3 regions of the Psychrobacillus mangrovi genome follow, and region 1 is predicted to be linked to each of the others. Evidence: a T-box and tRNA genes for the amino acid it is inferred to sense, from the RefSeq annotation. Region 1 holds a T-box; the other regions hold tRNA genes.
What was found. The T-box of region 1 lies ahead of argS (arginine--tRNA ligase). A T-box ahead of a tRNA ligase gene usually reads a tRNA of that ligase, here a tRNA-Arg.
Positions count from the first base shown of each region.

Region 1 (7,935 bases):
TATTAATTCGAAGAAGCAGCATGTTAAGTTATTTCGAAAGTCCAATGAGGATTAATAAATTACTTAAATAGGAGTGATAAAATGGGTGGCATGGGGAACTACTGCCCCAGTCAAGAGTAGACAGTCGAAATAAATTTAAGCGGTCTTAGCCCCATATTTTATAGGGTTAAGACCGCTTAATCGTTAAATCGCTTCGTTATAGAAACGATTGTCCACTAATAAAAATGTTAATTAAATTTTTTCATTCAAATAACTTGCTTTCTACATTCAAAGAATTAAGTATTGACCGGCTCTTTTTCGCTTAAACCGAGAGCCTGCGCTGTTGAAATATGAATTTCTTGCAGTAGCTCTGGATTTTCCATTAGTGACACGCCATAAGAAGGAATCATCTCTTTAATTTTTGGTTCCCATTCTTGCATATGTTGTGGGAAGCATTTATTAAGTATTTCAAGCATAGCGTGGACTGCGGTAGAAGCACCTGGAGAAGCACCCAGTAATGCTGCGATTGAACCATCAGCCGCACTAACAATCTCCGTACCAAATTGTAGCGTTCCTTTACCACCGGCCTCCGTATCTTTAATAACTTGCACACGTTGACCTGCCACTACTGTATCCCAATCCTCGAGTTTAGCGTCCGGGATAAACTCCTGTAGTTCTTCAATGCGCTTCTCTTTAGATAACATGACTTGCTGGATCAAGTATTTTGTTAATGACATCTCTTTTGCGCCTGCTGCCAACATAGTTACGACATTATCTGGTTTTATAGAAGTTACTAAATCAAACATGGAACCAGTTTTTAAAAACTTTGGTGAGAAACCAGCAAAAGGTCCGAATAGTAACGATTTTTTATTGTCGATAAATCTAGTGTCAAGATGCGGAACAGACATTGGGGGAGCACCAACTTTAGCTTTCCCGTATACTTTTGCATGATGTTGCTCCACAACTTCCGGATTGTTACATACTAAAAATAGTCCACTTACTGGGAATCCTCCAATATGTTTTCCTTCAGGAATACCGGATTTTTGTAGTAAATGTAGACTTCCTCCTCCGCCTCCAACAAAGACGAATTTTGCTGTATGGTATTCAATTTTACCTTCAGCATCATTCTTAACTTTTACTTCCCACTTACCATCGCTCGTACGTGTAAGATTTTCAACACTATGTTCGTAATTAATATCAACGTTTTTATTTTTTAAGTGGTCAAGCAATAGACGCGTTAAAGCGCCAAAGTTGACATCCGTTCCAGTATCAATCTTTGTTGCTGCAATCGCTTCATTCGCTAGACGGTCTTTCATAATAAGCGGAATCCATTCCTTTAGTTTTGCTTGATCATCGGAAAATTCCATTCCTTGGAACAGAGGGTTTTTTGACATCGCTTCAAAACGTTTCTTTAAAAACGAGACATTTTCTTCCCCTTGTACCATACTCATATGAGGCAAGGGCATGATAAAGTCCTTAGGATTATTTATCAGTTTATTGTTTACTAAATAAGACCAAAACTGCATGGAAAGCTGGAACTGTTCATTAATTTTTATAGCTTTTCTAATATCTATAGATCCATCCGGTTTTTCACTCGTGTAGTTTAGTTCGCAAAGTGCCGCATGCCCCGTTCCCGCATTATTCCATTCGTTTGAGCTTTCCTCTCCTGCTTTGGTTAGCTTCTCAAACACTGTAATTTTCCATTCGGGTACTAATTCTTTTAAGATTGTTCCTAATGTTGCACTCATGATTCCGGCACCAATTAAAATGACGTCTGTTTTAGTTTCTATGTTGCTCATTTATACCAACCTTTTCCCTAAAATTTGCAGAAAAGATGTAGGCGACATACCAAGTTAAGGCACTACCTATTCACACACCTTTTCTGTTCTCACTTAAAATCAATATCGTAGCGTATTACATTTATTTATAAATTAAAATATCTACTATTATAACACATAATAATAAGTTAGCTAAAAGCTGATAAAAGGTCAGAAGTCTGTCCACTAGGTCTAGGAGCACACAAAAACCAAAGCTCAACGCAACTTCTTGCAAGGCTTAAGCTTCGGTTTGCCATTATGGATGAACTGCCAACCTCTAATTTTCACCTTTACTTACCATCTAACGCCATGAAATATACATCATCATTGGGTTGATGAATCTAGTATAAATCTAAATTATTTATTTGTAATTGTTCAGAGTTTTGCAAACGCTTTCTTTGCGTTCTCAAAACAAGCATCCTGAAATGATAATTGAACAACTCTACAAATTATATCTTTCATCCATCTTGAATATCAAAAATATTATTATTGATGTATTTCAGTGATTATTTCTCCCAAATTTCAATCCATCTACCTTCTGGATCAGAAATCCAAATAAATGTTCCAAACTCGCTTTTTTCAGGTTCTTTTAGAAGTGGCACGCCAATTTTGTCGAAATGCTCTATCCAAGTTTCAATTTTTTCTACTTGAAAATTTAGCATCACAGATTGTTCTTTTGGAAAATAATCACTATCCGCATTAAAGAAAGAGAAAATTGTTTCGTTATCAGCATCGTGTTTGATGAAAGCGCCATTCCAATCTCCCATAGAAATTCCTAATGTATCTTTATACCAATCTTTCAATGAATCAACATCATTTGACCTCAAAAAAATTCCACCAAAACCTTTAACTTTCATAGTTATGACCTCCAATTAGATAATCATGTTTTGTATTTTTGTTCATATAGTACACCCAACTCTTTTTCTTCAATATTATAAAATTTCACTTACCTAACCCTTTAGCTCTTGTAACCGTTTCATTGCAGAGTGAACGGTAAGTCTATGAAATGAAACTAATTTATTCTTGTAGACGACCCCATAGATACTATAAGGGGAAAAGGAGCAACCTATATTTTATATACTTACTTCATTTATTTAATCCGCATATAATCCAAGACTTTTTGATCGATATATCCCCTCGCTTGAACTCGCTCATCAAAGTTTTCAAAGAGATGGTAGGATTGCACCGCATCTAATAAATCCTCACGATCTTCAAGATCTCGATCCAAATGACCATTTTCATAGAGTAAATTTTGTATCTCATCTTGCAGTTCACCTTCTATTGTTATAACCTCTTCTGGTAGGGTTGCCTCAAAATAGAGCCGATGTAATTTCAATAACCGTGCTATCTCTTTAACAGGCTCTTCATGATCATCGACTCGGAGATCAATATAGCGATCATTAAATCCTCCATAGCTACCATTTTCTTTTACAATTAACAATGCTGCAGACTGTTTTCCACGGCTGTCACCACCTGCAAGTTCTCCTGCACACAATGCATCTAGTAAACGCTCCGCTAAGGAACCCTCTGATTTTACAAATGATGCTCGCATTGCTTCTACTGTGTTATGATCAACTAAAATATTTCCTTGTACAGCAAAATTTTCTCCTGCATAACCACCTGCCCAATCAAAACAATCCTCGCCTGTAAAGGTAATACTTTTTCCCTTTGCATCTACAATTCCTACTTGCCTAGATGCAGACTTTTCATCGTTTTCAACGAGATTTTTTAAAACTTCCTCGGGTGCCACTCCTTTTTCCAGCAACTCCAAACCGTATTTACCATAATCTAAATTTGCCCAAGATTGGGTAGCAATAGCCCCTACACCCGCTTTTGCAAAAGGAACAACTGCTCCGACGCTTAAAAATTTGGACGCTACTGCTACACCTAACTCTCTCGTTTGCGGATCATAGCCAACAATTGAAAATGTCATCATTATACCCCTCTCATTTTCCACATCCTTACTTATTTCTATTTTAACTTTATATTCTGTCAATTAAAAGAACCCATCCCCTTTTTAATAGGGTGGGTTCAAATCCAAAGTTAATTATTTTTTTCATTAACATACTTACCATATCCAGGCTTCGCGATTTGTTCAAAATCTTTTACTAATAGATGTAAGTTGCTCGCCAATAGTTCACCAGTCATCGGTAAACCATGCCCTGTAACAGCGACTTTTGGTTTTAATTCAGCTAACCTTTCCACTGAATCCCTTGCTGCCTCCCAATCTGTTGTAAAATATCTTGGAGGGCCACTAATTTCCTGCTCCTGAGTGATTACTTTATATAAATATTCTTGTTTTACAGTAACAAATGCATCTCCAACTATTAAAACTTTATCTTCATCCCTAAACAGTGATACATGACCTGGCGTGTGTCCCGGAGTATGAATCCATCTAAAACCTGGCATATGAGGAATTGTTCCATCTGAAGGTAATTCCTTCACAAGGTCTCCTAAATTGATTGGATCCTTTGGAAACATAGCTGACATTTTGGCTATCATACCGCCTTCTACTGTTGGATCTGGATTTTGATAACTTTCCTTTCCTGTTAAAAAAGGCAATTCCAGACTATGTGCATAAACTGGTATATCCCATTTCTCCACTAATTCAATAATTGCACCTACATGATCAAAGTGCCCGTGAGTTAAAATAATGGCATTAGGTTTTTTATTTTCACCAAACCGTTCTTCTATGACAGAGATAATCTCCTTAGAAGAATGAGGCATACCAGCATCCACTAGAACAAAATCATCAGACTGAGGATGCCCTACTAAACATATATTAACAATTTGTATCGTATGACAATAAATATCTGGGAGAACGTCAAATCCTACTCCACTTCCAACTGATGTTGCAGGTATAAATTTATAATCGTCACCATACGAAATAGTCTGATCCACAATATCCCTCTTTTCATCTTTCTTACATTTAGTTTTTCACTGCTCACATAAATTTATACCACGCTATTTACTTCACTAAACAAGTTGACTTCTTCACTTTTATTTGGTAAATTCAATTTTAATATCTACGATAAAGAGAGTAACAACGTCGGATTACCAAGCGAGCTAGGGATGGTGAAAGCCTAGTTATAATGAGTTGTGAACCGCACTTTGGAGATGCTTAAAAGAAAAGAACAAGTGCCCTTTTTCTTTAAAGCCGGAGACTCACCGTTAGGAGAAAGTGGCCTAAAATAGGCAAATTGAGTGGTACCGCGGAAGTTCGAGCTTTCGTCTCATTTTTATGATGAGACGAGGGCTTTTTTTAATTAGGAGGAGTTTAAATGAAACAGTTAGTTGTAGACATTCTTCAAAATTTCACGACTGAGTTATTAGAGGAGCATATGATCGAGGAACCTGTGTATTCACATTTAGGAGACTATGCTCTACCCTGTTTTTCATTTGCCAAAAAGCAAAAGAAATCGCCTAATGTAATTGCACAAGAACTCGCTAATCGTATTCAGGATATACACATTGAAAAAGTTGAAGCTGTAAATGGTTATGTGAATATATTCATGAAACGAACAACATTCACTAATTCCGTTTTGACTATTATTCACGAGCAAGAAAAACTATTTGGTTCTTCTAATTTAGGTGCTGGAGGTGTAGTTACAATTGATATGTCCTCCCCAAACATTGCAAAACCATTTTCCATGGGTCATTTACGATCAACCGTTATAGGAAATTCAATTGCTTTAATTCTAGAAAAAAATGGATACAAACCAATTAAGATAAACCATCTCGGTGATTGGGGTACCCAGTTTGGGAAATTGCTAGTAGCTTATCGATTATGGGGAGACGAAAAGAAAGTTCAGGAAGCGCCTATTCAAACATTATTAGCTCTATATATTCATTTTCATGAGGAGGCGGAAACGGATGAGTCATTGAATGATAAGGGCAGAGCTGCCTTTAAATCTTTAGAAGATGGTGATCATGAAGCATTAGCATTATGGGAATGGTTTCGTACAGAATCATTAAATGAGTTTCAAAAGATTTATAACTTACTTGGCGTTACGTTTGACTCTTATAAAGGAGAGGCGTATTACAACGACAAAATGGACCCGATAGTGGATGACTTACAACAAAAGAAATTATTAATTGCATCTGATGGTGCACTTGTTGTAAATGTTGGAGAAAACTTACCTCCTTGTCTAATTAAAAAATCAGATGGTGCAACTCTATATGCGACAAGAGATATTACAGCAGCCATCCATCGAAAAGAGAACTATCATTTCATAAAATCTTTATATGTTGTTGGAAATGAACAAAGCTTACACTTCGCACAGTTAAAGGCGGTATTAAATAAAATGGGATATGAGTGGTCTGAAGCAATTCAACATATTCCTTTTGGATTAATCTTGAAAGACGGAAAAAAGTTGTCGACTCGTAAAGGAAAAATTATATTATTAGAAGAAGTATTAAATGAAGCTATTCAATTAGCGGAGGAAACGATTGAAGAAAAAAATCCTTTGTTAGTGAATAAAAAAGAAGTAGCAAAAGAAGTAGGTGTAGGAGCAATCATCTTTAGTGATCTAAAACAACACCGAAAGCATGACATCGAATTTGATATAAAGAAAATGCTTCAAACTGAGGGAGAAACAGGTCCCTATATCCAGTATACGTACGCACGTGCCTGCTCTGTTTTAAGAAAAGTTCAGAATAATGATATTTTCCAAGTCACTGAAGTAAATGATTATGAATGGGAAGTTATCAAATCACTTGAGAAATTTCCAGACATTATTCAACGGGCAGCAATTGAGTATGACCCATCATTAGTAGCAAAATATGCATTAGATTTGTCCCAAGTTTTCAATTCATTTTATGGAAACGTGCCAATAATAAAAGATCCTCCTCAATTACCATATCGCTTAGCAATTGTTCAATCAGTTATAACCTTGTTAGGAGAATCCTTAAGATTGCTAGGAATGAAAGCGCCTATTGAAATGTAAAAGAGGTTATATTTTTCAACTTTCTCAAACCTAGCTTTATTGTTTACAAAAACAGAAACACCACTGACTAAAGTCCAACCCCCCTCTTCCTATATGAATACGCTATTAAAGAGAGGAAGTGAACTAGTGGAGAAAAGAAAACCATGCAGCAAATGCGGAAAAATTCATAGCTCTAGGGGTAGGCGAGGGCCAAGAGGTTTGGAGGGACCTTCTGGTGAGCAAGGCCCCCCTGGAGTTCCAGGTCCACCTGGTCCACGAGGGGAAAGAGGACCTCGAGGATTAATGGGTTATGAAGGGTTTCCTGGTCCAATAGGTGAAACTGGTCCGCAAGGTATTCCTGGGGAACAAGGACCTCCTGGTATTCCTGGACCTAAAGGTAAAAATGGTTCGCAAGGTGCACCTGGGGTACCTGGGCCTCAAGGTATTCCAGGACCAAAAGGCGAAACTGGCCCTCAGGGTGATCCTGGTAAACAAGGACCTACTGGGGTTCCTGGGCCTCAAGGTATTCCAGGGTCAAAAGGCGAAACTGGTCCACAAGGTGTTTGCGGGCCTATAGGCGAAGCTGGTCCGCAAGGTGTTCCTGGGCCTAAAGGCGAAACTGGCCCTCGAGGTGTTCCTGGGGAACAAGGTTCTCCCGGGGTACCTGGTCCTCAGGGTATACCTGGACCTAAAGGTGAAAATGGTTCGCAAGGTATTCCTGGGGAACAAGGCCCTCCTGGGGTGGCTGGGCCTCAGGGTATTCCGGGGCCTAAAGGTGAAAATGGTCCCCAGGGTCTACGTGGATATCAAGGACCTCCTGGATTGGCTGGGCCTCCTGGTATTCCGGGGCCTAAAGGTGAAAATGGCCTGCAAGGTGTTCCTGGGCCTAAAGGCGAAACTGGTCCTCGAGGTGTTTCGGGTGAACAAGGACCTCGTGGAGTGGCAGGTCCTCCTGGTATTCCTGGACCTAAAGGTGAAAATGGTCTGCAGGGTGTTCCTGGGGAACGAGGACCTCGTGGTATTCCGGGGCCTAAAGGCGAAAATGGTCTGCAGGGTGTACCTGGGGAACAAGGACCTCGTGGAGTGGCAGGTCCTCCTGGTATCCCTGGGCCTAAAGGTGAAAAAGGTCCGCAGGGTGATCCTGGGGAACAAGGATCTCCTGGTATTCGTGGGTCTAAAGGTGAAACTGGCGCGAAAGGTATTCCTGGAGAACA
Region 1 covers NZ_JBAWSY010000002.1:484,639-492,573, forward strand. Annotated here, with positions in the region: gene WAX74_RS05400 (hypothetical protein) at 1-55, shown strand, start outside; gene WAX74_RS05405 (malate:quinone oxidoreductase) at 276-1,778, opposite strand; gene WAX74_RS05410 (VOC family protein) at 2,303-2,653, opposite strand; partial or broken gene WAX74_RS20980 (GNAT family N-acetyltransferase) at 2,747-2,851, opposite strand; gene WAX74_RS05415 (DUF1028 domain-containing protein) at 2,887-3,729, opposite strand; gene WAX74_RS05420 (MBL fold metallo-hydrolase) at 3,840-4,685, opposite strand; T-box leader at 4,816-5,035, shown strand; gene argS (arginine--tRNA ligase) at 5,078-6,742, shown strand; gene WAX74_RS05430 (collagen-like protein) at 6,836-7,935, shown strand, end outside.

Region 2 (7,935 bases), on a different contig from region 1:
ACGCAATTATGGGTGATGGTGGCCTTGCTAACTGTGGTAACGCACAAAACTGTGTTGTTGCATGTCCAAAAGGTATTCCACTAACAACTTCAATTGCTGCTTTAAACCGTGATACTACTGTTCAAATGTTCAAAAACTTCTTCGGAAGCGACAACATGGTGGATTAATAGAACAAAAGCGCTTTCTTAAAGCTGAATATAGAGAAATCTGTGTAGAATTTAGTATTCTATGCAGATTTTTTATTTTTTTGCTATAATAAATGAATTGTTATTCATTTATTAGGAGGATGGTTGTCATGAAAGCTAGTTACATAGAAGATATAAAAAGTTGGGAGCAAGAATTTTCTTTTTATTCAGAGGTAAGTGTTCGTTTTTCAGAGACGGATATGTTCGGACATCTAAATAATACAGTGACATTTGCGTATTTTGAGTATGCACGTATTGAGTTTCTAAAACATATAAAGTTAATGAGTGATTGGTTAAATCCTAATACTGAAACCATCCCAGTTGTTGCCGATTTGCAATGCGATTACTTGAGACAAGTGTTTTTCGATGAAAAACTTCGTATTTATGTGAAAATCAATTCTGTAGGTTCGTCATCCATAGATATACATTACATGGCAAAAAACGTGAAAGAAGAAATCGTCTTCACTGGAAGAGGTACAATGGTCCAAATTGATAAGAAAACCGGAAGAGGATCAAAATGGTCAGAAGAAAAATTAAAAGTTTTTAATAAGTAGGCATAACTAGCCGTCACCTACTTTCCCCATGCTACATACGTTAGTAGAAGAGTGGATAGGGGGGCTATGGCATTGTATGATAGTAATCAGCATCGATCAATACTGACGAGCAGGGAACGTCAAATATTTCAGTTATTAGTTGAGGATCATTCTACAAAAGAAATATCTGTACAGTTATCTATAAGTGAAAAAACAGTAAGAAATCATATTTCCAATACGATACAAAAATTAGGAGTATCGGGTAGGTCTCAAGCGATTGTCGAATTATTACGATTAGGTGAACTATCGTTGAATTAATTAGAATCCTTGCCATTTTCCTCAGAACACGTCACAATAATAAATAGAACGAATTGTTTTGAGGAGTGAAGGATTAAATGGCAGATGATATAAAAATTGCACACCATGATCATCATGAGGTTGCTTTTTTAGAAAAAGAACTTAGACATATTTCGGGTATTATCAAGCAAAAAGGGCGACAAATTTTAAATGCCTATACAATAACTCCCCCACAGTTTGTGGCACTTCAATGGCTCTTGGAGCAAGGAGATATGACAATTGGCGATTTATCAAATAAAATGTATTTAGCTTTTAGTACAACGACCGATTTAATCGATCGTATGGAAAGAAGCGAACTTGTTCAAAGAATTCGTGATGATCAAGATCGTCGTGTAGTAAGAATACATTTATTAAAAGAAGGCGAACGTATTATTGAAGAAGTAATAGCTAAAAGACAACAGTACTTAGAAGACATACTAAAACAATTCAACAAAGACGAAGTAGCAAATCTATCAACATTATTAGAAAAATTACACCAAGAGATGAAAAAGAACTGAGGAATTAAAATTGAAAGCCCCGATTGGCGTTATAGACTCTGGAGTTGGCGGTTTAACAGTCGCTAAAGAAATTATGCGACTTTTGCCGAATGAAGAAATTATTTATATTGGAGATACTGCAAGATGTCCATATGGACCGCGTTCGAGCGGAGAAGTACGTAAATTTACATGGCAATTGGCAACTGCTTTATCTAAAATGAATATTAAAATGTTGGTCATTGCTTGTAATACAGCAACTGCCGTTGCACTTGATTCATTAAGCAAAAAAATGCCTTTTCCAGTGATTGGAGTTATTTTTCCAGGCGCTCGTGCTGCAATGAAAGCTACAAAAAAAAATGAAATTGTAGTCTTAGGTACAAGCGGTACAATAAAAAGTGGGGCTTATGAAGAGGCTATAACTGCTCTGAATTCATCGAGCAAAGTTATACCACTTGCATGCCCTACTTTCGTGCCTCTTGTGGAAAGCAATGAGTATGAAGGGGAATTTGCCCGTAATATGGTATACAATACGTTACTTCCATTAAAAAACGAACAATTTGATACGGTCATCCTTGGCTGTACCCATTATCCTTTATTACAAAAATATATTGAGGAAGCTGTTGGCCCTCAGGTGAAGGTGCTTTCTTCCGCAGAGCAAACAGCCCAGGAAGTATTAGAGTACTTGGATTATCATGAGATGCATAATCCACTTTCGGGTTACAAACAGCCGGTATTCTATACAACTGGATCTATTCCAATCTTTAAGACAATTGTCGAAAAGTGGTTAGTACTGCAAAATGCAGATGTAAGAACAATTTCATTTACATGACCCTGTTAACTTGAGAATCCTCGAATAGCGGGGTCTTATTTTGCTTGAAGTGTAATATAAAGGAGAAGTATATGACAACAAGAACTGATGGTAGAAACGTAGATCAATTAAGGGAAGTACAAATAGCAACGGATTATTTAATTCATCCAGAAGGGTCCGTATTAATAACAGTGGGACGAACAAAGGTCATATGTAATGCAACTATTGAAGATAGAGTGCCGCCTTTTTTAAGAGGACAAGGCAAGGGCTGGATCACTGCGGAATATTCTATGCTTCCACGAGCGACACAAGCTCGTACACAACGTGAAGCTTCAAAAGGTAAAGTAACTGGTCGGACAATGGAAATACAACGCCTAATAGGACGAGCATTGCGTTCAGTAGTAGACTTAGAAAGTATAGGAGAGAAAACCATTTGGATCGACTGTGATGTAATTCAGGCGGATGGAGGCACAAGAACAGCTAGTATAACAGGAGCATTTGTTGCTTTAACGATTGCTCTTGGTAAACTGTATGAAGAAAAGAACTTGCCGGTATTTCCAGTACGTCATTATTTAGCTGCAACAAGTGTTGGTATTATTGAAAATGTTGGTGTTGTATTAGATTTAAACTATGAAGAAGATTCATCAGCAGCAGTAGATATGAATATCGTTCAAACGAGTGATGGGGAATATGTGGAACTACAAGGTACTGGTGAAGAAGCAACTTTCTCCAAAAAAGAGTTACTGGAACTACTTGAGTATGGTGAGGTTGGTATTAAGCAGTTAATGGACATTCAACGTTCTGCGCTTGGTGAATTGGCTCATAAAATCGGTGATAAAGGTCAGGTGACAAAATGAAAAAAATAATTATTGCTACTAAAAATAAAGGAAAAGCAAAAGATTTTGAAGCATTATTTGGACCTCTAGGCTACGAAGTTTTAACTTTGCATGATGTTGCGGAGGATATGGATGTAGAAGAAACTGGCACTACATTTGAGGAGAATGCATTGTTAAAGGCGACAGCATTAGCAAAGCGTCTACAAACGATCGTGATAGCTGATGATAGCGGACTAGAAATTGACGCGTTAGATGGACGTCCAGGCATCTATTCTGCGCGATACGCTGGAGAAGAAAAAAGTGATGAAGCAAATATCGTAAAAGTGCTAAAAGAGCTTGAAAACGTAGAAGATTCGAATCGTACAGCAAGATTTGTATGCGCGATTGCAGTCGCTTCACCTTCTATGGAACCAATTACAGTTAGAGGGACTTGCGAAGGCATCATTGCAAAAGAAAAAAAAGGAAGCAATGGTTTTGGATATGATCCGGTATTTTATGTTCCATCTGAAAATAGAATGATGGCTGAACTATCTGCAGAAGAAAAAGGTGCAATTTCTCACAGAGGAAATGCGATTAAAAAACTGTCTGTCAAACTTCCTGAGTTTTTGAAGAGCGAATAGGTAATAGAATGAAATTATTAATAATTAGTGATACCCATCAGGATACTAAAACAATGGAACAAGTAATACAACACCACAAGGAAGTGGATATGATAATCCACTGTGGAGATAGTGAACTGGAATTTTCATACTTTGAAGATAAACCAATTTATGTTGTTCGTGGGAATTGTGATTTTGATTCACAATTTCCTGAGGAGCAGGTTTTAAAAGTAGAGGACGAAATTGTTTATGTTACACATGGGCATAAACATAAAGTGAAATCGACACTTATGCCACTTAGTTATCGAGCACAGGAATTAGCTGCATCCATTGTTTGTTTTGGTCATTCTCATTTAATTGGTGCGGAAATGAACAATGGGGTTCTTTTTGTGAATCCAGGTAGCCTACACCAGCCACGTGGTCGTAAAGAAAAAAGCTATGCAATTGTCGAAAAATTTAAGGATGGATGGAATGTATTTTTCTATTCCTCGGAACATATTATTATTGAAAATATAATTTTAAAGTTTTATTGAAATAGCGTTGACTTAATTCAAAATAGATTATATAATAAATCTTGTCTTTCCTATCTGTGTGGTGGGGGAGTACTGGTCTCAGTAGCTCAGCTGGATAGAGCAACGCCCTTCTAAGGCGTCGGTCGGGAGTTCGAATCTCTCCTGGGACGTAAACAAATAATAATCCAATCTTTATACATCAATGTTTAGAGCGATTGGGGTAAACGTTTAGGATTTGTACCTAATCAAATATCCTTTCTAAATATTGAACGAAAAAACCTCCTATTCTAATGTTTAGGAGGTTTTTTTGTGTCTTAAATATTCGATATTTCCTTTTCATTGTTTTTACTTATAATAATTTGAAGTAATCGGTGTAGTATATTGCATTTTTATTTATTTTCCGCTTGACTTTGTATAGAAAATAACAGATAATATATATTGTCTTCCTACTATTTGGGTAGGCATGTAATATTGTCTCAGTAGCTCAGCTGGATAGAGCAACGCCCTTCTAAGGCGTCGGTCGGGAGTTCGAATCTCTCCTGGGACGTTTTCTATGTATAACCTAATAACATGAAAAAGCGTTTAAAATGTTGTTATATCAACATTTTAAACGCTTTTTCTTTTTGTATTTAATTGCAATTAAGTAATAACGGATATTTTTTTAGCAATATGGTTCCATTGATTAAGCCTTCGAATTTCGCCTAAGCAAAAAAATGTATATAGAATATTTATACATAATCGGGATTGGGGGGCTTAAGTGGATACAATCACAAATTATGTGGATCTGTGTAGAAAAATCGATACTATTGAAATGCATTTACAACAAATTAATGTGGATTTAGAGCTTTGGTATGGGAGAAATAAGCTGTCATTTACTGTTGGTGAAAGCCAGGATATTGTCCATACTACACAAGTAGGTAACATTCAGGATTTACGAAACAAAAAAATTAGGCTCCTAAAGATGCATGATTTTTATTTAGAAATTAAGAGAGAAAAAGAAAAAAATAAAACCATGCTGAAGGGGTTAAATTATCAAATTTCTCGAATGAAATATAAAGAAAATAAATCATACAAACAAATTGCCGACGAATTAAACCGGCATATACAAAATTAATGATGAACGAGCATCTCATAGAGGTGCTTTTTTATATTCTTATTATAATTTTAAGTTTAGTTACTAGGCGTTCTACATTCTTCTTTTCATTCATATATTTCCATTATAATGTACAGAATATTTTGTCTTATCTTTATTTTCGTTTATAATTATTTTAAACCAATAATATTTTCTTTATATCATATTTAGTTTACTAGCATAACTTACTTATATTTTAATAACTTAAGAATAAGAGAGAGGTGTATCTATTTTGAAGACAATTTATACAAATGGCACTTTCTATACGATGAATTCTCTTAAACCTACTGTACAGTCTATCGTTGTTGATAACGATAGAATTTTGGATATGGGAACACACGAAGATATGATTCTGCAATGGGGGAGAAACGGAACACCCATTATAAACATGGAAGAAAAAACTGTAATCCCAGGTTTGATAGACAGTCATCTTCATATTTCAAGTGTAGGGATTAATTCTCTGGAGCTTAATCTTATTGGCATTAAATCTAAAGATGAATTATTAGCTGCAATTAAGAAAAAAGCAAGCACATTATTGCCGGGAGAATGGATTTTAGGTCGTGGGTGGGATGAAAACATTTTTCCTGATAAACGAATTCCTTCCATACAAGAACTGGACTATGTAGCTCCTTACTTTCCGCTTTTTTTACCTCGAATATGTGGACATGCATTTTTAGTAAATAGCCGTGCCCTTTCACTTTGTGGATATCATACCAATATGGTCATTCCATATGGTGGCACTATTGTAACTGACCCTACTAGTCATAAGCCTACTGGCCTTTTGCTTGAAACCGCTTCAACCCTCATTACAAAACATATACCCCAAAAAAGTTACTCCCAGTTAAAAGAAGCCTTAAAAAATGCTCTTCAAGATGCAGTTAGCCTTGGTTTAACAAGCATACACACAAATGACCCGAATTATTTAGGAGGTGCAAGTCAAACTTACAAGCTATTCAATGAGCTTGTTAATAAAGAAGGCATCGGTCCTAGAAGTAATCTTTTAATTGACTATGATTATTTAGAAGAATTAAAAGCATCTAGTATGTTTACAGGTTACGGAAATAATAAAGTGATGATCGGAGCAATCAAGCTTTTTGCGGATGGCGCATTAGGAGGCAGAACTGCTCTTCTTTCTCAGCCCTATGAGGATGATGGAAATAACCTTGGAAATGCAATGTATGATAATGATGAACTTTTTCAAATTATAAAAGATATCCGCGAAAATAATATGCCTGTTGCAATACATACTATTGGTGACCAGGCTTTAATAAATGTTTTAGATATTTTGGATTTATTCGAACCTACAAGATTTAGAGATAGACTCATACATGTATCTATTTTAAATGAAGTATTGATGGAAAGACTAAAAGGTTCACATCGAATTTCAGATGTACAACCAAAGTTTGTAACAAGTGATTACCCATGGATTATAGATAGATTAGGAGAATCCAGAGCCAAGTTTGCTTATCCATTTAAAACACTGTTACAAAACGGGGTATTGTGTGCAGGTGGTTCTGATGCACCAATCGAACCGTTAAATCCATTGTTAGGAATTCATGCAGCTGTGACACGCAAGAAAAGAGAAGAGACTCACGATGGATATAATGCGCAAGAGAAATTGTCCATGTATGAAGCAATTCAACTTTTTACGTTAGGAGGTGCTTACGCAACAAACGAGGAATATGAGAAAGGAACACTTGAAAGAGGAAAACTATGTGATATGACGGTACTTTCACAAGATCCGTTTCGTATGAAGAGTGCTGATGAGTTGTTGACTACTAAAGTAGAAATGACGGTAATCGGCGGTGAAATTAAATACCGAAATAACGAACTATAACTAATAGGGGAGGACATTGAATATGGATGCTCTACTTGAAACAATCGTTGGTTGGCTATGGGGATTACCACTAATTTTCACTGTTTTATTCGTCGGGTTATATTTCACCATTGGAAGCAAGCTATTCCAGTTCGGGTATTTACCTCATATCTTTAAATCTACCTTTGGTAAAGTATTTTCAAAGCGAGACAAGTCGAAAGATTCGAAAGGAATATTAACTCCATTTCAAGCGGTAAGTACAGCAATTGGTGGAAGTGTAGGAGTTGGAAATATCGGGGGAGTTGCTACAGCCATCGCAATTGGAGGTCCTGGAGCAGTTTTTTGGATGTGGATTACAGCACTTCTTGGCATGATTACGAAAACCGTAGAAGTATCATTATCTGTTTACTACCGCAACACAGATGAAAAAGGAAATCCGTATGGCGGGCCAACCTATTACATGGAAAAAGGGCTTGGGGAAGAAAAGAAATTTAAATATTGGAAAGTGCCTGCCATTTTATTTGGTTTTGGAATCTTTACAACGTTTTTTATTACGCTTCAAAATTATACTATTTCTGAAGCATTAAGCTCTTCCTTTAATATTGGCATGATTCCCGCTTCCCTTATTTATTTGACAATTATTTATATCATCATTTACGGTGGAATCAAGCGTATTGGTGA
Region 2 covers NZ_JBAWSY010000003.1:204,193-212,127, forward strand. Annotated here, with positions in the region: gene sdhB (succinate dehydrogenase iron-sulfur subunit) at 1-167, shown strand, start outside; gene WAX74_RS06885 (acyl-CoA thioesterase) at 296-739, shown strand; gene WAX74_RS06890 (helix-turn-helix domain-containing protein) at 806-1,036, shown strand; gene WAX74_RS06895 (MarR family winged helix-turn-helix transcriptional regulator) at 1,114-1,572, shown strand; gene racE (glutamate racemase) at 1,583-2,380, shown strand; gene rph (ribonuclease PH) at 2,452-3,216, shown strand; gene WAX74_RS06910 (XTP/dITP diphosphatase) at 3,213-3,815, shown strand; gene WAX74_RS06915 (metallophosphoesterase family protein) at 3,824-4,327, shown strand; tRNA gene WAX74_RS06920 (tRNA-Arg) at 4,403-4,476, shown strand; tRNA gene WAX74_RS06925 (tRNA-Arg) at 4,780-4,853, shown strand; gene WAX74_RS06930 (hypothetical protein) at 5,064-5,420, shown strand; gene WAX74_RS06935 (amidohydrolase) at 5,668-7,275, shown strand; gene WAX74_RS06940 (alanine/glycine:cation symporter family protein) at 7,298-7,935, shown strand, end outside.
Region 2: it has a tRNA-Arg gene. The T-box ahead of argS (arginine--tRNA ligase) is inferred to sense a tRNA for this amino acid. The anticodon was not compared.

Region 3 (7,935 bases), on a different contig from region 1:
CTCGATTTTAATCGATGAAGCAGCCTCTTTTTTTGATTTTCATGTATAATATAAAGTATTAAGTATTTATTGGTTTGGAGTGACTATTACGTGCAACGAATCGCAAATTTACTCGTATATAAAAATGGGCAAGTTCTTTTATTAAAAAAGCCTAGAAGAAACTGGTATGTTGCTCCGGGTGGTAAAATGGAGCCAGGTGAATCCATTTTTAGTGCTGCAGTCCGAGAGTACACAGAAGAAACGAATACAACTCCAATCCGTCCACATTTAAAAGGAATTTATACAATGGTGATTGAAGAGGATGGAGAACGAATTGATGAATGGATGCTTTTCACCTTTATTGCAAGAGACCTAGAAGGAACACCTTTTAAAGAAACAAAAGAAGGTGTTTTAGAATGGCATCCGGTAGAAGAGCTAGAAGTCTTACCTATGGCAGAGGGCGATCGTACAAATCTACTTTTTGCCGTTAAAGAGCACGGTGTTCAATATGGTACATTTGTATACACGCCTGACTTTACCCTACTAAAAGAAACGATTCAGCAATCATCGGAGGGAGAAGTAACTAATGGATAGTCAACAAAAGCTTGAAACAGAAGTAGTCATAATTACCGGTATGTCTGGAGCAGGGAAGACGGTGGCGATTCAAAGCTTTGAAGATCTTGGCTATTATTGTATCGATAATTTACCTCCTGAACTTTTAGGTACATTCATTAATCTAATGATGGATTCGAATAAACAGCCTCGCAATATTGCTGCCGTGATGGATTTACGTGGGGGAGAAATGTTTAATACGTTAGTTGATTCGATTAACAGCTTACAAGAAGCAACGTCAGTAACACCTAAAGTTTTATTTTTAGATGCGCAAGATGAAGCATTAGTTAGAAGATATAAAGAAACTAGACGATCTCATCCTCTAGCGAACTCAGGCCTTCCTTTAGATGGGATAAAAAAAGAAAGAGAATTACTTTCTGACCTTAAAGGAAGAGCTCAATTTATTTATAATACTTCCAAAATGAAGCCACGAGAGCTACGTGAAAAAATACAAGACGAATTCTCACCAAAAGGAAGCAATGTTTTTACAGTCAATGTTATGTCATTTGGCTTTAAACATGGGCTTCCTATAGATGCGGATTTAGTATTTGATGTACGATTCCTTCCAAATCCATACTATATTGAAGAGTTACGTTTAAAATCAGGACTGGATAAAGAAGTATCAAGTTACGTACTAAAGTGGGTAGATACAAAAACGTTAATTGAAAAATTAACAGATTTGTTTCAATTCATGATTCCACAATATAAACGAGAAGGTAAAACGCAGCTAGTCATTGCATTCGGATGTACTGGGGGACAACATCGCTCCGTAACTCTAGCCGAATACTTTGGTAAACTATTAAAAGCAGAAGACAAAACAATTATTACGCATAGAGATGTTACTATAAGAAAGGAATGAAGTAATGGATCGTACGAAACACCAAAAAAAGAAAATAGTAATTATTGGTGGTGGTACGGGATTATCTACTTTACTTCGTGGTTTGAAGAAATTTCCACTTGAAATTACTGCAATTGTCACTGTGGCAGATGATGGAGGAAGTTCTGGGCGCTTACGGGATGACTATGATATTCCACCACCCGGTGATGTTCGAAATGTATTAGCTGCACTTTCAGATGTAGAACCACTAGTAGAGGAAATGTTTCAGTATCGTTTTTCCGACTCAACTGAATTAGAAGGTCATTCTTTAGGCAACTTAATGCTTGCAGCCTTGACTTCCATTACAGGAGACTTTGCCAATGCGATTCGAGAAATGAGCCATGTATTAAAAGTACACGGGAAGGTACTCCCAGCTGCTAATCAAATAGTTACGCTTCATGCAGAATTTGAAGACAAAACCATCATTAGTGGAGAATCTAAAATCCCACAATATGGACATAAGATAGAAAGAGTTTTTATTACTCCTTCTGAGGTAAAGCCGTTACCGGAAACAATTAAAACTATATTAGATGCGGATATTATTGCTATTGGACCTGGTAGTTTATATACAAGTATCCTTCCTAATTTATTAGTAAAGGATATAAAGAACGCAATTAATCAATCAAAAGCAAAGAAAGTATACATTTGCAATCTGATGACGCAGGCAGGAGAAACGAGCAATTATTCGGCTTCTGATCACGTTCAAGCACTTATTGATCATGTAGGAGAAAACTTTTTAGATACCGTATTAATTAGCAATGAAAATATTCCAGAAAATGTACAATTCTTATACAAACAAGAAAAAGCTTCTCCTGTAAGAATAGATGTAGAAAAATTAGAAACATTAGACATAGACATCGTTAAAAAAGATATTTCAGTTGTGTATGATGGAGCAGTTCGTCATGATGCGACGGAAGTAGCCAAATGGCTAGTAGAATATGCTGGTTAAATTTAATCACCGCAAATAGTCTCTAGCAAGAAAGGGGGAAACGGTTATGTCGTTTGCTTCTGAAACAAAAAAAGAAATGACCCAGGAAGAGTCGAAACCTTGTTGTTCGAAAGCTGAACTTTCTGCGCTTATTCGAATGAACGGTTCTCTATCATTTAGCAATAAAATGCTGAGTTTAGATGTCCAAACTGAAAACGCAGCAATTGCTAGAAGGCTATATACATTGATAAAATCATTATATCCCTATAGAGTAGAATTACTTGTTCGTAAAAAAATGAGATTGAAAAAGAACAATGTATATATCTGTCGCGTCCGTGAAGGGACCAAGAACTTACTAGAAGATTTAAAAATATTGAAAGAGAATTTTCAATTTGAGTATTCTATTTCAAAGGAACTTGTAAAGAAGAATTGCTGTAAGCGCGCTTATCTTAGAGGAGCATTCTTGGCGGGTGGTTCTGTTAATAATCCAGAAACATCTTCTTATCATTTGGAGATTTATTCTTTATATAAAACTCATAGTGATGCATTAGTGGAACTAATGAATGAATTCGAGCTGAATGCAAAAACAATCGAAAGAAAAAAAGGCTATGTAGCTTATTTAAAGGAAGCAGAAAAGATTTCTGATTTTTTAAGCATTGCTGGAGCACATAATGCACTATTAAAATTCGAGGATGTACGAATCATTCGAGATATGCGGAACAGTGTAAATCGTCTGGTTAACTGCGAAACAGCTAACTTAAATAAAACAATCAGTGCGGCAATTAGACAAGTAGAAAATATCCGATTTATTGAAAATACGATTGGTTTAGACCAACTTCCTGAAAAATTAAGAGAGATTGCAAGGTTGCGTGTTGAATACCAAGATGTTACATTGAAAGAATTAGGTGAAATGGTTTCCACTGGAAATGTAAGCAAATCAGGGATAAATCATCGTTTACGAAAAATAGATGAAATTGCGGACGCACTTCGCAGGGGCGAGACAATTTAGTGAAATGGAGAGTAGAAAAATGACAGAAAAACAGGTCGAAGTGAAATTACCAGCCGGACTACAAGCGAGACAGGCAGCTTTATTTGTCCAAGAGGCTAATCGTTATATTGCAGATGTTTATCTAGAAAAAGATACGAAAAAGGTAAATGCGAAAAGTATAATGGGAATAATGAGCTTGGCTATTAGCAAAGGAATCACTGTAACTTTAAGTGCAGATGGTTCTGATGAGGAAGAAGCAGTAGAAGCATTAGCAAAATTTATTTCCCATGAAAATTAATAAAGAGAGCGCCCAACTAGTCAGTAAAGACGAAAAGGCGGTCTTTTTATTTTGGTTTGTAAATTAACATTGAGGAGATGCAGAAAGTAAAGGGGCTTACCTAGTTTGTGTCCGGATAAAATTATTTCTGACCGGATAGATAAAAATGTGTCCGGATAAAATTAGTTTCTGTCCGTATAGAATATTTTCCGTCCACATAAAAAGTTTTCTGTCCATATAGCATCTTTTACTCATTTTATACTTAGGAAATCATAACGGAAATATAGAAAAAGAGTGGAGGGAAGTGACCGAGTCACTTTCCTCCACTCTTTAAACGTTTAACAGATAAAATACAAGTTACAATTTTCTTATTAAGATTTCTTCATTTCACTACGGTCAATAATATGGTCGATTAAGCCATATTCTTTTGCACGTTCAGCTGTCATGAAATTATCACGATCTGTATCTCTTGCAATCACTTCGATTGGTTGACCAGTGCGTTCAGAAATAATGTGGTTTAATTTATCACGTAAATGTAAAATGCGTTTTGCAGCAATTTCGATTTCAGTTGCTTGCCCTTGTGCTCCACCAAGTGGTTGGTGAATCATTACTTCAGCGTTAGGAAGCGCATAGCGTTTTCCTTTTGCTCCAGCTGTTAGTAAGAATGCTCCCATGGAAGCAGCCATACCGATACAAATTGTTTGTACATCAGGTTTGATGAACTGCATTGTATCGTAGATTGCCATACCAGCTGTGATACTTCCACCTGGACTATTGATGTAAATAGAGATGTCTTTTTCCGGATCTTCTGCTTCTAGGAATAATAATTGAGCAACGATAGAGTTTGAAACGTTGTCATCAATACCACTTCCAAGCATAATAATACGGTCTTTTAATAATCGAGAGTAGATGTCATATGCACGTTCTCCACGATTTGTTTGTTCAATAACTGTAGGAATTAAATTCATCCTGATTGCCTCCTTCAAAGGTGGTTTGATTATTTGATTACTGAGAAGAGTTCCCTCAGTTGTAACTTTATCATACACATTAAGGTCAAGGAAGGTCAAATATTAAGCATTGAAATGATAGCTTGAATTATTTGCATTCCATTTGTATAATAGATAAGTCGCTTGCCCTCGTAGTTTAATGGATATGACACAAGATTCCGGTTCTTGGGATGGGGGTTCGATTCCCTCCGAGGGCGTATTTCACTCTTATTGGATTAAGATTGAAAACTTTCGTTAATGCTCTAATTCGTTGGTATAACAACGTTTTAGAGCGTTTTTTTTAAAACAATTTTATGAACGCCTATTTATAAAAGATTTTTTTTCATATTCACTATCATTACCGAGGGCGTTACAAATCAAACACTCTACACAAGCTTTATATGTGTAGAGTGTTTTTTTTATTCATTTTTCTGTCGTCTGTTAAAGGAAACGGCGTAGGCTTCATGGCGAAAGTGTAGGATTGGATCATTTGGTAGCTCGATGCCTGTTGTCACAATCGTTGGGTCGAATAATAGTTTTTCTTTAGGTTGAAATGGTTTTAATATATTAAGCTGTCCAACGTTTATTTTTGCACGATCATCCGGCCATGGATCTGTAGGGTCATCTGTTGGGTCACTTTCCAAACCTAAGCGAATGATTAAATTAAAAGAAACCTGTCCATTAATTAATCGATATTCGAGGTCTTCACTAAGATAGTCAGGGGAAAATTTTTTTGATGGCTTTGTCTCGGATTTTACAGGTTGCCATTCGTATTTGATCGCTTGTCGTTTGCCATCTCTATTTACAAAATAAAAGGCATGTATAGGGTAATAGTTTAGCAGTGCATAACTCGTAGGTGGTTGTTTCATTTGTTCCTTTAGTGCAAGTATTATGTTTTTTCTTTCGGGATATTTTTTTAGGATATTTGCTATACCGAGTCCTAGATCCACCTTATCTAGACCTGTTTTGTCAGCGGTAAGTGTTTTTAACATGTCTATAAAGGACTCAGGATCTTTCGTTACAAACATGGGAACCGTTGTGCTTACTAAATGGCTTGTCGTACCATCTGGTAAATGAAATAGGACAGACATCCCTTTAACAGGAGAAAGAAAATCTGCTGCTGACGGATTCGGAGGACTGTTAGAGAATCGTACAGTTACAGGAACTTCCTGGTCTTGGAGATGACCTGCAATAGTATATGGTTTTGCATTTCCTGTAGGAGTAAAAATTGCCTCATAATAGTGTCCCTTTGCATGAGCACGACGAGCGCCAGGGAAGGTACCTTGAATTTTTTCTAAAGTATCTATTGCTTCAGTTGGCAATCTGTTGTGATGTTCATTTGATTTATTTATATGAATCACCTCTTTTAATATTTATAAATAGCCATCCTATCCATCATTACCACTGATAAATTATATTAAACAATCTGAAACTTATAATTCTTTTTACCGTATATGATTGTATGTTTTACATTTTAGAGTTAAAGGTACATTAAGACTATACTTAACTAGAGGTGAATGGAAATGAAAAAGTTATTGGGGCCGATAGTGGTCATTGTAGTCATCATTGCAATTTTTGCAGCCATATTAATACCAAGTTACAACGGTTTTGTAAATGGAGAAGAAGATGTTAATAATGCATACGCTCAAATTGAAAATCAATTACAGCGCAGAATGGATTTAATTCCAAACTTAGTGAACACAGTGAAAGGTTTTGCGGCACATGAAGAAGAGGTGCTTGGTAACATTGCAGATGCTCGTTCGAGATTAGCGGGAGCAGGTACACCCGAAGAACAAGCTGCGGCAAACGATGCGTTGTCTGGAGCATTAAGTAGACTATTAGTCGTTGTAGAAAACTATCCAGAGCTGAAAGCTGATGCAAACTTCAAACAATTAATGGATGAGTTAGCTGGAACTGAAAATCGTTTATCCGTAGCTAGACAGGATTATAACGGAGTCGTTTCAGAATATAATAAAAAAGTAAAAAGAATGCCAGGAAGTATTGTAGCTTCTATTTTTGGCTTTGATAAAAAAGAATATTTTAAAGCAGACCCAGCAGCACAAGATGCTCCAGTCGTTGATTTTGAAGGAGATGGAGAGTAATGATAAAAGTTGCGCGTATGCTCATAGTTGCGCTACTTTTATGCATTTCTTTTCCCTTAGTGACAGTAGCTGCATCTGAGATACCAGAACCAATTCCAGGTGAACTATATGTTCAAGATTATGAAGGTTATTTGTCTGAAACAACAAAACAACAGATTGAAGAGTTGGGTTCAAATCTTGACAATGCTACAGGTTCACAGATTGTTGTCATGATTATCAATTCGTTAAATGGTCAAGATGTTAATCAATTTAGTGTTGATGTCATTAGAGAATTTGGTATTGGTGATCAAGAAAAAAACAATGGTGTTTTATTCGTAATTGAGACAGATCCTACTAAGAAAGGAAACAGAGATGTATATATTACAGTAGGGCAAGGTTTAGAAGGTGCATTACCGGACGGGAAGATTGGTCGTATCCTAGATGAATATACGAAGCCATATTTAAATCAAGGTGCTGTAGAGGATGCAGTACTTTCTACGTATCAAGTTCTCTACAATGAGGTTGCAACAGAATATGGCTGGGACGGAGAATTAGTAGAACCGAAGAATCCTGCTACGTCTGATGGAGGTTTTTCATTTACAACTATTATTGCAATCATAGTTGTTATTTATATTATCTTCTCCATTACGAATGGAGGAGGTAGAGGGGGTCCTGGTGGACGTCGTCGTTCTCGATCCATAATGTTCGGACCTGGAAGTTTCGGTGGAGGTTTCGGAGGTGGAAAAAGTTCGGGTGGAGGTTTTGGCGGCTTCGGAGGAGGCAGTTCCGGAGGCGGTGGAGCTGGACGTAAGTGGTGAATCCAGACTGTTGAAAAATGCTCGAGTACTAAGTAATATTATATACAAATTAACGCTCAAATTTTTTGGGCGTTTCTTTCTTCTCAGGAGGCGAATTTTAGTGGAAGTCAATTTTTATACAAGACCAGGATGTCATTTATGTGATGATGCAAGACTTATGTTAAAACTCGTACAAGAAGATATTTCATTTGAAATAAATGAAGTGAATATTGAAGAAGATGATGAATTGCATGAAAAGTTTATGTTAATGATTCCTGTTATAGAATATAACGATAAAATCATTCAATATGGACGAGTGGATTACGCAACATTACTGGAGGCATTGCTCTAATAATGTTCCAGTACTTAGCTAGTCGCAAGGAAGAAGTGAATACTAGCAAGTGTTTTAC
Region 3 covers NZ_JBAWSY010000008.1:117,790-125,724, forward strand. Annotated here, with positions in the region: gene WAX74_RS12535 (8-oxo-dGTP diphosphatase) at 91-573, shown strand; gene rapZ (RNase adapter RapZ) at 566-1,450, shown strand; gene WAX74_RS12545 (gluconeogenesis factor YvcK family protein) at 1,455-2,417, shown strand; gene whiA (DNA-binding protein WhiA) at 2,464-3,405, shown strand; gene WAX74_RS12555 (HPr family phosphocarrier protein) at 3,425-3,682, shown strand; gene clpP (ATP-dependent Clp endopeptidase proteolytic subunit ClpP) at 4,033-4,629, opposite strand; tRNA gene WAX74_RS12565 (tRNA-Arg) at 4,794-4,865, shown strand; gene WAX74_RS12570 (catalase) at 5,067-6,008, opposite strand; gene WAX74_RS12575 (LemA family protein) at 6,171-6,749, shown strand; gene WAX74_RS12580 (TPM domain-containing protein) at 6,749-7,546, shown strand; gene WAX74_RS12585 (glutaredoxin family protein) at 7,647-7,877, shown strand.
Region 3: it has a tRNA-Arg gene. The T-box ahead of argS (arginine--tRNA ligase) is inferred to sense a tRNA for this amino acid. The anticodon was not compared.